Linked DNA regions of Lacrimispora indolis DSM 755. The protein of the gene in region 1 interacts with the protein of each later gene in a pairwise test. Links are inferred from orthologs where the notes say so. Each region holds a gene or a part of one and is shown on either strand. Other genes may lie near its edges.

The links. Proteins that work in one complex are often made in the same cells at the same time.
Region 2: the proteins of serC (region 1) and selB interact in binary tests that used the Escherichia coli proteins (3 or more experiments, as listed by UniProt). The link is inferred for Lacrimispora indolis DSM 755 from one-to-one orthologs.

Annotation. Positions count from the first base shown.
Region 1 is NZ_AZUI01000001.1:927,178-931,595, forward strand. The notes cover bases 653-3,499. They hold serC (3-phosphoserine/phosphohydroxythreonine transaminase), read right to left. Parts: upstream 2,696-3,499; coding sequence 1,610-2,695; downstream 653-1,609. Other genes in these bases: K401_RS0104450 (phosphoglycerate dehydrogenase), read right to left, coding at 653-1,588; ilvB (biosynthetic-type acetolactate synthase large subunit), read right to left, coding at 2,720-3,499. Also shown: K401_RS0104440 (IS110 family RNA-guided transposase), read left to right, coding at 1-80; more of K401_RS0104450, read right to left, coding at 422-652; more of ilvB, read right to left, coding at 3,500-4,399; ilvD (dihydroxy-acid dehydratase), read right to left, coding at 4,417-4,418. UniProt on the Escherichia coli protein: Catalyzes the reversible conversion of 3-phosphohydroxypyruvate to phosphoserine and of 3-hydroxy-2-oxo-4-phosphonooxybutanoate to phosphohydroxythreonine. Is involved in both pyridoxine and serine biosynthesis.
Region 2 is NZ_AZUI01000001.1:1,977,264-1,981,738, reverse strand. The notes cover bases 537-3,440. They hold selB (selenocysteine-specific translation elongation factor), read right to left. Parts: upstream 2,974-3,440; coding sequence 1,099-2,973; downstream 537-1,098. Other genes in these bases: trxB (thioredoxin-disulfide reductase), read right to left, coding at 537-1,085. Outside these bases: thioredoxin TrxA, read right to left, coding at 1-141; more of trxB, read right to left, coding at 156-536; K401_RS0109395 (citrate/2-methylcitrate synthase), read right to left, coding at 4,474-4,475. UniProt on the Escherichia coli protein: Translation factor necessary for the incorporation of selenocysteine into proteins. It probably replaces EF-Tu for the insertion of selenocysteine directed by the UGA codon. SelB binds GTP and GDP.

The DNA of each region.
Region 1 (4,418 bases):
TTTCTCATGCTGCGAAGAAGCTGGTCAGAGTCATTTATCGGTTAGAAAAATCGGGACAGGCATACAACAAAGTCTCTTAACTTTTCTGTTTAATAATTTTCTTTTTGAGCACCTGTAAAGATGCTCTGTTTGTCATGCGGTTTTCAAGGTACTGATTTACTTGAAATGCATTTCTGCAATTCATTCATAAACTTTCTTTTTTAGACTTGACTTTTAATAGTTAGTCTTTACTTGCTTACCAGTTCTGCCATGCAGAAATATGTATAGAATTTGTACTTAGTGAGCAAGCTCACACGTACAAATTTTATACATGTTTCTATAGGGCGGACGCCCGACATGAATCATTTAGCGGCCTGTCTATTTCCCTTGAGGAAATAACTTCTATCCGCTGAATGACGAATGGCATGGCAGAACCCGAACTCTATTTAATGATTCTTACCCTGACCACACCCTTGATGTTTTTCAGCTTCTGTATGCTATCTTCATCAGGAACACTCTCCAGATCAAGCATGGTATAAGCGTACTTTTCACGGCTCTTGTTGGTCATGTCGGAGATATTCACATCCCCTGCCGCCAGGGTTCCTGTGATCTGCCCGATCATGTTGGGGATATTTAAGTGAAGCACTGCAATGCGGCTGGCCGCCTTGCACACTCCCATATCACAGAAAGGAAAGTTTACGGAATTGCGGATGTTGCCGTTGTCAATATAATCCATGATCTCTTCTACAGCCATCTTTGCGCAGTTATCCTCAGATTCCTCCGTAGAAGCGCCTAAATGAGGAATGACTAGGGCTCCTTCCATGTGAGCAGACTTTGGATTTGGGAAATCAGTCACATATTTTCTTACCTTGCCTGACTGTAAAGCCTCTGCCATATCATCTTCGTTCACCAGAACATCTCTTGCAAAATTCAGGATCACAACACCATCCTTCATATGATCAAGGACAGATTTATTCACCATTCCCTTTGTGGAATCCACCAGAGGAAGATGAAGGGTTATGTAATCGCACTCCTGGAAAATGGTATCCGCAGAGGTGATGTGCTTGATGTTTCTGGAAAGCTTCCATGCCGCGTTTATGGAAATAAAGGGATCATATCCATAGACGTCCATCCCTAAGTAAGAACAGGCATTTGCCACCTCCGTACCAATGGCTCCAAGGCCGATAACACCCAGCTTCTTTCCCCTGATCTCGCAGCCTGCAAAAGCCTTTTTGGCTTTTTCTGCAGATTTTGCAATATTTTCATCGTCCTTATTATCCTTGCACCAGCGGACGCCTCCCACAATATCCCTGGAAGCCATCATAAGGCCTGCGATGACCAGTTCCTTTACTCCGTTGGCATTGGCTCCCGGCGTATTGAATACCACAATCCCTTTTGCAGCACATTCCTCCAGGGGAATGTTATTCACCCCCGCTCCGGCTCTTGCAATGGCTAAAAGGCCCTCAGGAAGCTCCAGTTCATGCATGGAAGCGCTTCGGACAAGAACTCCGTCCGCTTCATTGATGTCATTTGTTAATGTATAATCGTCTGTCAGCAATACGGTTCCGCAATTAGAAACCGCATTGAGGCAATGAATTTTTTTTGTCATAATTCCTCTCCTCCAAGTAAGTCATTTCCCATGCTTTTCTTCAAAATCCTTCATAAAGGAAACCAGCTTTTCTACACCTTCCATTGGCATGGCATTGTAGATGCTGGCACGCATACCGCCAACGCTCCTGTGGCCCTTTAAGTTTTCAAATCCTGCTGCCTTTGATTCCTTTACAAACAATGCATCCAGTTCCTCATTTCCGGTGACAAAAGGAACATTCATCAGGGAACGGTCCTCCTTTACCACAGTACCGGTAAACATCTGACTCTGATCCAGATAATCATAAAGGAGGGCAGCCTTCTTTTCATTGAATTCCTTCATGGCCTCTAAGCCGCCCCGCTTCTTCAGCCACTGGAATACCTTTCCGCAAATGTAGATCCCATAGGCCGGCGGCGTATTGTATAGAGATTTCTCGTTGGCATGGGTTTTATAACGAAGCATGGTAGGAGTTCCGGGAAGCACATCTTCTGTGATTAAGTCTTCCCGGATGATAGCAATGACCACGCCTGCAGGCCCTACGTTTTTCTGGGCGCCTGCAAAAATCAGGCCGTACTTTGAAACGTCAACGGGTTCCGATAAGAAACAGGAGGAGAGATCAGCTACCAGTGTTTTTCCCTTTGTATTGGGCAATGTTTTGAACTTTGTACCATAAATCGTGTTGTTTTCACAGATATAAACGTAATCCGCATCTTCAGAAATGGGAAGATCCGAAACCTCCGGAATATAGCTGAAGGTTTTATCAGCGCTTGAAGCAATTGCATTGGCCGTACCGTAAAGCTTTGCTTCCTGGTATGCCTTTTTTGCCCACTGTCCCGTGATAATGTAGTCTCCCACCCGGTTCTTGAATAAGTTCATGGGAACCATGGCAAACTGCTGGGAGGCTCCGCCCTGTAAAAACAACACCTTGTAATTGTCCGGAATCTTTAATAAGTCCCTTAAATCCGCCTCAGCATCGCCGATGATGGTCTCAAACATTTTAGACCTGTGGCTCATCTCCATGACGGACATACCGCAGCCCCTGTAATCCAACATCTCTTCCGCGGCTTCTCTTAAGACATCTTCCGGCAGCACGGCTGGCCCTGCGGAAAAATTGTACACTCTGCTCATATCTCTTCCTCCTCATACTTTTATCTAAAACTTTAAGTCTTCCGCGTCAAACGCATCCTGAATCGGCGCTCCCGGAGATACCATGGGGAATACCTTGTCATCACAATGGATCTGACATTCTATAACAACAGGAACGTTTAACTCAATGGCTTCTCTGAGAGCAGGCTCAAACTCATCCTTACCGGTCACCCGGTAAGCCTTGGCTCCCAGCCCCTCCGCTACTTTTACAAAATCTACCTGGTCATTAAGTACTGTATGTGAATACCGCTTTCCATAGAACAGGGTCTGCCACTGGCGGACCATGCCCAGTACCTGGTTGTTTAAAACCACCTGAATGATGGGAATATTGTAGCGGGTAGCTGTGGCGATCTCATTCATATTCATGCGGAAACACCCGTCTCCTGCCACGTTAATGACTGCCTTATCCTTGCAGCCCAGCTTTGCTCCAAGGGAAGCTCCCAGACCGTAGCCCATGGTTCCAAGGCCGCCGGAGGAAATGAAGCTTCTGGGGTATTTATATTGATAGAACTGGGCAGCCCACATCTGATGCTGGCCTACCTCCGTCGTGATGATGGCATCTCCCTGGGTAACCTCATAAATCTTTTCTATAATATAGGGGCCGGTCAGGATACTCTTGTCAAAGCGCATGGGATACATATCCTTTAAGCGGTCAATGTGGGCCAGCCATTCTTCATGGTTGATAGGATCTAACCGTGCATTCAGCTTCTTTAAGATCACTTTTACATCGCCGATCACGCTGGCATAAGTCTTGACGTTCTTATTGATTTCCGCCGGATCCACATCAAATTGAAGGATCTTCGCCTTTCTGGCAAACTTGGCGGCATTACCTGTCACCCGGTCACTGAACCGGGCCCCCACAACGATCAATAAGTCGCATTCCGTGATTCCGAAATTTGAGGTCTTGGTCCCGTGCATTCCCACCATTCCGGTATATAATTCGTCGGTTCCGTTAAAGGCCCCCTTTCCCATCAGACTGTCCGCAACAGGGGCCTGGATCTTGTGGGCAAAAGAAGAAAGCTCTTCTGAAGCATTGGCTGCAACTGCGCCTCCTCCTACGAAAATATACGGTTTCTGGGATTTCCGGATCAGCTGCAGGGCATTTTCCAAATCTTCCTCTGTTATGGTATCCTCCTGCCTTTTGATGGGCTCCGGAGTTACATATTCATAGTCATAGTTTGCTGCGGTCACATCCTTTGTGATATCCACCAGCACAGGGCCAGGCCTTCCAGTCTGTGCGATCTGGAATGCCCGGCGGATGGTATCCGCCAGTTTTGTTATATCTTTAACAATGAAATTGTATTTGGTAATAGGCATGGTCACGCCGGTGATATCCACCTCCTGGAAGCTGTCACGTCCAAGAAGGTTTACAGCCACGTTACAGGTAATGGCCACCATTGGGATTGAATCCATAAAAGCGGTGGCGATTCCGGTCACCAGGTTGGTTGCCCCAGGGCCTGAGGTTGCCAGACAGACACCTACCCTGCCGGTGGCTCTCGCGTATCCGTCGGCCGCATGGGCTGCCCCCTGTTCATGGGAAGTGAGGATATGGGTTATCTCATCCTGATGCTTATAAAGGGCATCGTATATATTTAAGATCGTACCGCCGGGATACCCGAAAACAGTATCAACCCCCTGTTCCTTCAGGCATTCGATTACAATCTCTGCTCCATTCAATGTTTTCATAGGCTGCTCCTTTTCCTTT
Region 2 (4,475 bases), 1.1 Mb from region 1 along the record:
ACTGTACTCCTCGGCAAATTTCTCCACATGAGGAAGCAGAGCCTTGCATGGCTCACACCCGTCACCGAAAAAGTCTACAAATACCACCCCTTCCGCTTCCAGCACTTCTGGTACAAAGGTATCCTTATCTACAACCAGCATCTTAATCTCCTCCTTTAATTTTCTATATATTTCTCAGCCATAACGGCTGCGATAGCCCCATCCGCACATGCGGTGACAACCTGTCTTAAGCTCTTCACCCTGATATCTCCGGCAGCAAAAACACCTGGTATATTGGTTTCCATGTTTTCATTTGTTTTGATATAGCCGTATTCCATATCCAGAATGCCCTCAAAGCACTTGGACTGAGGCAGGTATCCGATAAATCCGAAGATTCCGAAGGTACCGTCCTCCTCATCGGCAGCCACCTCCGTCACTTCTCCTGTCTTTACGTTTTCCACGGACATACTCTGGACCATTCCGTCTCCGTTTATTTCCTTTACCACGGAATCCCACATAAAACCGATTTTAGGATTTTCAAAAGCCTTTTCCTGAATGGATTTAGCGGCCCGAAGCTCATCTCTTCTGTGGATTATGGTCACCTTCCGGCCAAATTTCGTTAAGTAAAGGGCCTCTTCAACGGCTGTATCTCCCCCGCCGACCACATAGATCTCAAAATCCTCGAAAAAGTTTCCATCACAAGTAGCACAGTAAGATACCCCTTTTCCGATCAATTCCTTTTCCCCGGGACAGCCGATGGGCTTTGGAAAAGCTCCTGTGGCAATGATCACGGTTTTTGCATGGTATTCTTTTTCTTTTCCTTTTAATACCTTGATATCTCCTGAAAAATCCACTTCCTGAATGCAGTCGGCAGTCCGGTCGATCCCGAATTTCTCCACCTGCTTTGTCATCCTCTGCACCAGAGAACTGCCTGATTCCTCGGGAAGGCATCCCGGATAATTCTCGATCTCTGAAGTAATGACGATCTGTCCCCCATCCTTTTCCTTCTCGATCAGCAGGGCATTCAGCCTGGCTCTTCCTGCATAAAGTCCTGCGGACAATCCGGCAGGCCCCCCACCTATTATTACAACATCGTAAATCTTCAAGGCGCACCTCCATTTATTTTTTAGTATTTAATACCCTGTCATCTCCCTGGCGTCTGGTAAACTTCTCCTGGTCAAACCGCTCCAGAAGCATTAAGGCAAACTTCCTGCTGGTTCCAATGGAATCCCTGAAGTCCGGAAGCTTTAACACACTGTTTTCATGAAAAAGCCTTTCTGCCCTTTCCTTTGCCTTTTTATACTGGTCTTCCGCCAAAATATACTGTCCGGGGAGGACCATAAAGCCGTCCTGCAGCATGAATTCAAGCACCTGCTGCTTTTCCCTGGCGTTTTCCGTAAGTTCTCCGGCCGTAAGAAATGTATAACCGCTTTCCAGAATCTTTTCAGCCAATTCAGCCTTTACTTTCTTTTGGCCTTCCGTAAGCGCAGGCTCAAAGTCATAACAAGAAACCAGATTCTGCTCCAGCCTCACCAGATTTTTCCCTGCCAGATATTTCAGCATGGTTTCACATTGCTTTTTATGGGATAAATCCAGCTTTTCCAGAAGTTCCGCCTTTGGAATTCCTCTCCGCAGCCGGTTCTTCTTATGATAATCGTTTAAAATGTCCTCCACCATATATCTGTAATGCATCAGGTACTCTGCATGTATGTACTGCTTTTCTATGAATAGTATGGTTTCATCCGCTTCCAGCTCCTTTAATTCCTCTTCCTTAATATCCTTATTTAAAAAGGCAGCGATCTGATCATGGGTGGAAAATGGATTATTTTTAATATATTCTTCTATGATCTCCTTGGTAGATGCCGAGTCCTTCATTTGAAGGGACTTTAGCCGTTCCTCAGGATTATTTTTATATTTCCCGGCCTTTGGATCGATAATGACCCCTCCGCCAATGGTTGTAACCGGAGAAATGGTTCTGAGCACAAAACGGTCGCCCTTTAAAACGGCTATTTCATGATCCAGAAGAATCTGACCATAACCATCATCCCCTGCCTTTACCTTTTTATGGGTGATTGGCACAAACCTGGCCACTTCCTCCGCAGCTCCCACATAGAGCTTTAACTTATAAAACCTTCCCATTTCAAGCTTTGCCGTCTTTACGATGGAAAACTTTACATCGATCCTGTCTGTTACGAACACGCCGTCCTTTGTTGCAACCGTATTTCCTCTCTTTAATTCATCCACTGCAACATTGGATAAGTTGATGGCCGTCCGCTGCCCCGCATAGGCTGATTCTACATTATGTTCATGAACCTGAAGGTTCCTTACCTTGGTCACAATACCCTGAGGATAAACCACCAATTCATCCTCAGCCTTTAATACCCCTTCCATCAGGGTTCCGGTGACTACGGTTCCATACCCTTTAACAGAAAAAACCCGGTCAATGTTCATCCGGGGTTTCTTCGTAAAGCTCCGCTCCCGGATATTGGATGTCAGGATCTCAAGCTCCCTTATCAAGTCGTTAAAACCCTTTCTGCTGACAGAATCCACCTCAACGATCTTGCTCCCTTCTAAAAAGGTCCCCTTTATAAAGGATTGGATATCTTCGATCACCAGTTCTTTAAATTCCTCATCCACCAGGTCGATTTTTGTGAGCACGATTAAAAATTTTTGTATTCCCAGGTAACTGAGAATGTCCATATGTTCCCTGGTCTGAGGCATGATGCCCTCATTTGCCGCAATGATGATGAGAGCGGCGTCAATGCCTGTGGCTCCGGCCAGCATGTTCTTAATAAATCTTTCATGCCCCGGAACATCAACAATGCCAAGAGTACGCCCATTGGGAAGCTGAAAACCGGTAAATCCAAGATTAATGGAAATCCCTCTTTTCTTTTCCTCTGCCAGGGTGTCCGTATCATGGCCTGTGAGAGCTTTTACCAATGCCGTTTTTCCATGGTCAATATGCCCTGCCGTTCCTACAATTATGCTGTCCATTCATCCCTCACCCAGATCCCATGTTTGATAAATTTTTAACAATATGGTCGCAATTTATGTTAATGGAAATTATTTTTGGCGGAAGCATATGGGAATCGAACCCACCCACGACGATTAGCCGCAACACGGTTTTGAAGACCGGTAGGCACACCAGTTACCTGTCTGCTTCCATAAATATTCAGATTGTAGATTGTCTACAATCTACTTTTATATTATACCATTTTTTCCTTTCATATCAAGAAAGTGTTTTTTATATTATCAATACCCTTTATTTCATTTTTTTATAGGTCAGAAAAATTTATAGGTGAAAACTTATAAAATACGGAATTATCAAAAACATTTTTAGATTAATTTTTATAATAAAAAAAACACAAGCTTAAAATCACTTGTGTTTTTGCATATTCATTAATTCAATTTTTTTATCTGCTTCATCCTTGACAAGTCCTATGATATATCCCATGGTCCCGGCAGCCTCAAGCCTTTTTAATAGGAAGCCGGCCTCTTCTTCAGGCAGGGAAATACACAGACCTCCTGAGGTTTGGGCATCAGAAGCAATATCAATCAATGCCTGTTCCACATCTGGCATAATTTTAACAAATGATTTGATATAATCAAAATTCCGGTAAGCGCCGGCAGGCACCAGCCCGGTAAGTGCCATTTCCTCTGCCAAAGGAAACAGGGGAAGTTTATCTGCAAAAACAGATATGGTAACTTCACTGCCTGCCGCCATTTCGTAGAGGTGGCCCAGAAGTCCAAAGCCTGTGATATCGGTGCATGCGTGAATGGAAAGTCCCTCCATGGCTGCCCCTGCCTCCTGATTCAATGCGGCCATGCTCTCAAACATGATCTCACAGTCCTTTGGTTCTATAAATTCCGCTTTCAGGGCGGTTAAGAGGATCCCTGAACCAATAGGCTTGGTCAGAACCAGCACATCACCAGGTTTTGCTCCCACATTCTTCCGCACCTTTCCCGGATGGACGAATCCCGTAACGCTTAACCCGTATTTGGGAACCTTGTCCTCAATGGTATGACCCCCGGTTATGATGCATCCTGCCTTTATAGCCTGATCTGATCCTCCCCGCAGGATTTCCTTTACCACCTCATCTCCCAGACAGGGGTTTACGCAAAGGAGATTTAAGGCTAACTTAGGTACCCCTCCCATGGCATAGACATCTGAAAAGGCGTTGGCAGCCGCAATTTTGCCGAATAAATAAGGATCATCCACCATGGGCGGAAAAAAGTCCGCCGTCTGTATGATTGCCATATCCTCACTGATCTGATAGACACAGGCATCATCCGCCGTATCAAATCCGACGATCAATGCAGGATCTGACAGCTTCGGTAAATCGCCGATAATATTTGAAAGAGCTCCCGGCCCTAATTTGGCCGCTCAGCCCCCGCCTGATACGAACTTTGTGAGCAGTCCTTTCTGCTCCATATAGAACACCGCCTTTCTGAAACCCAATGACCTTTATCATTTTGTACCGGCTCCCTGGCTTCCT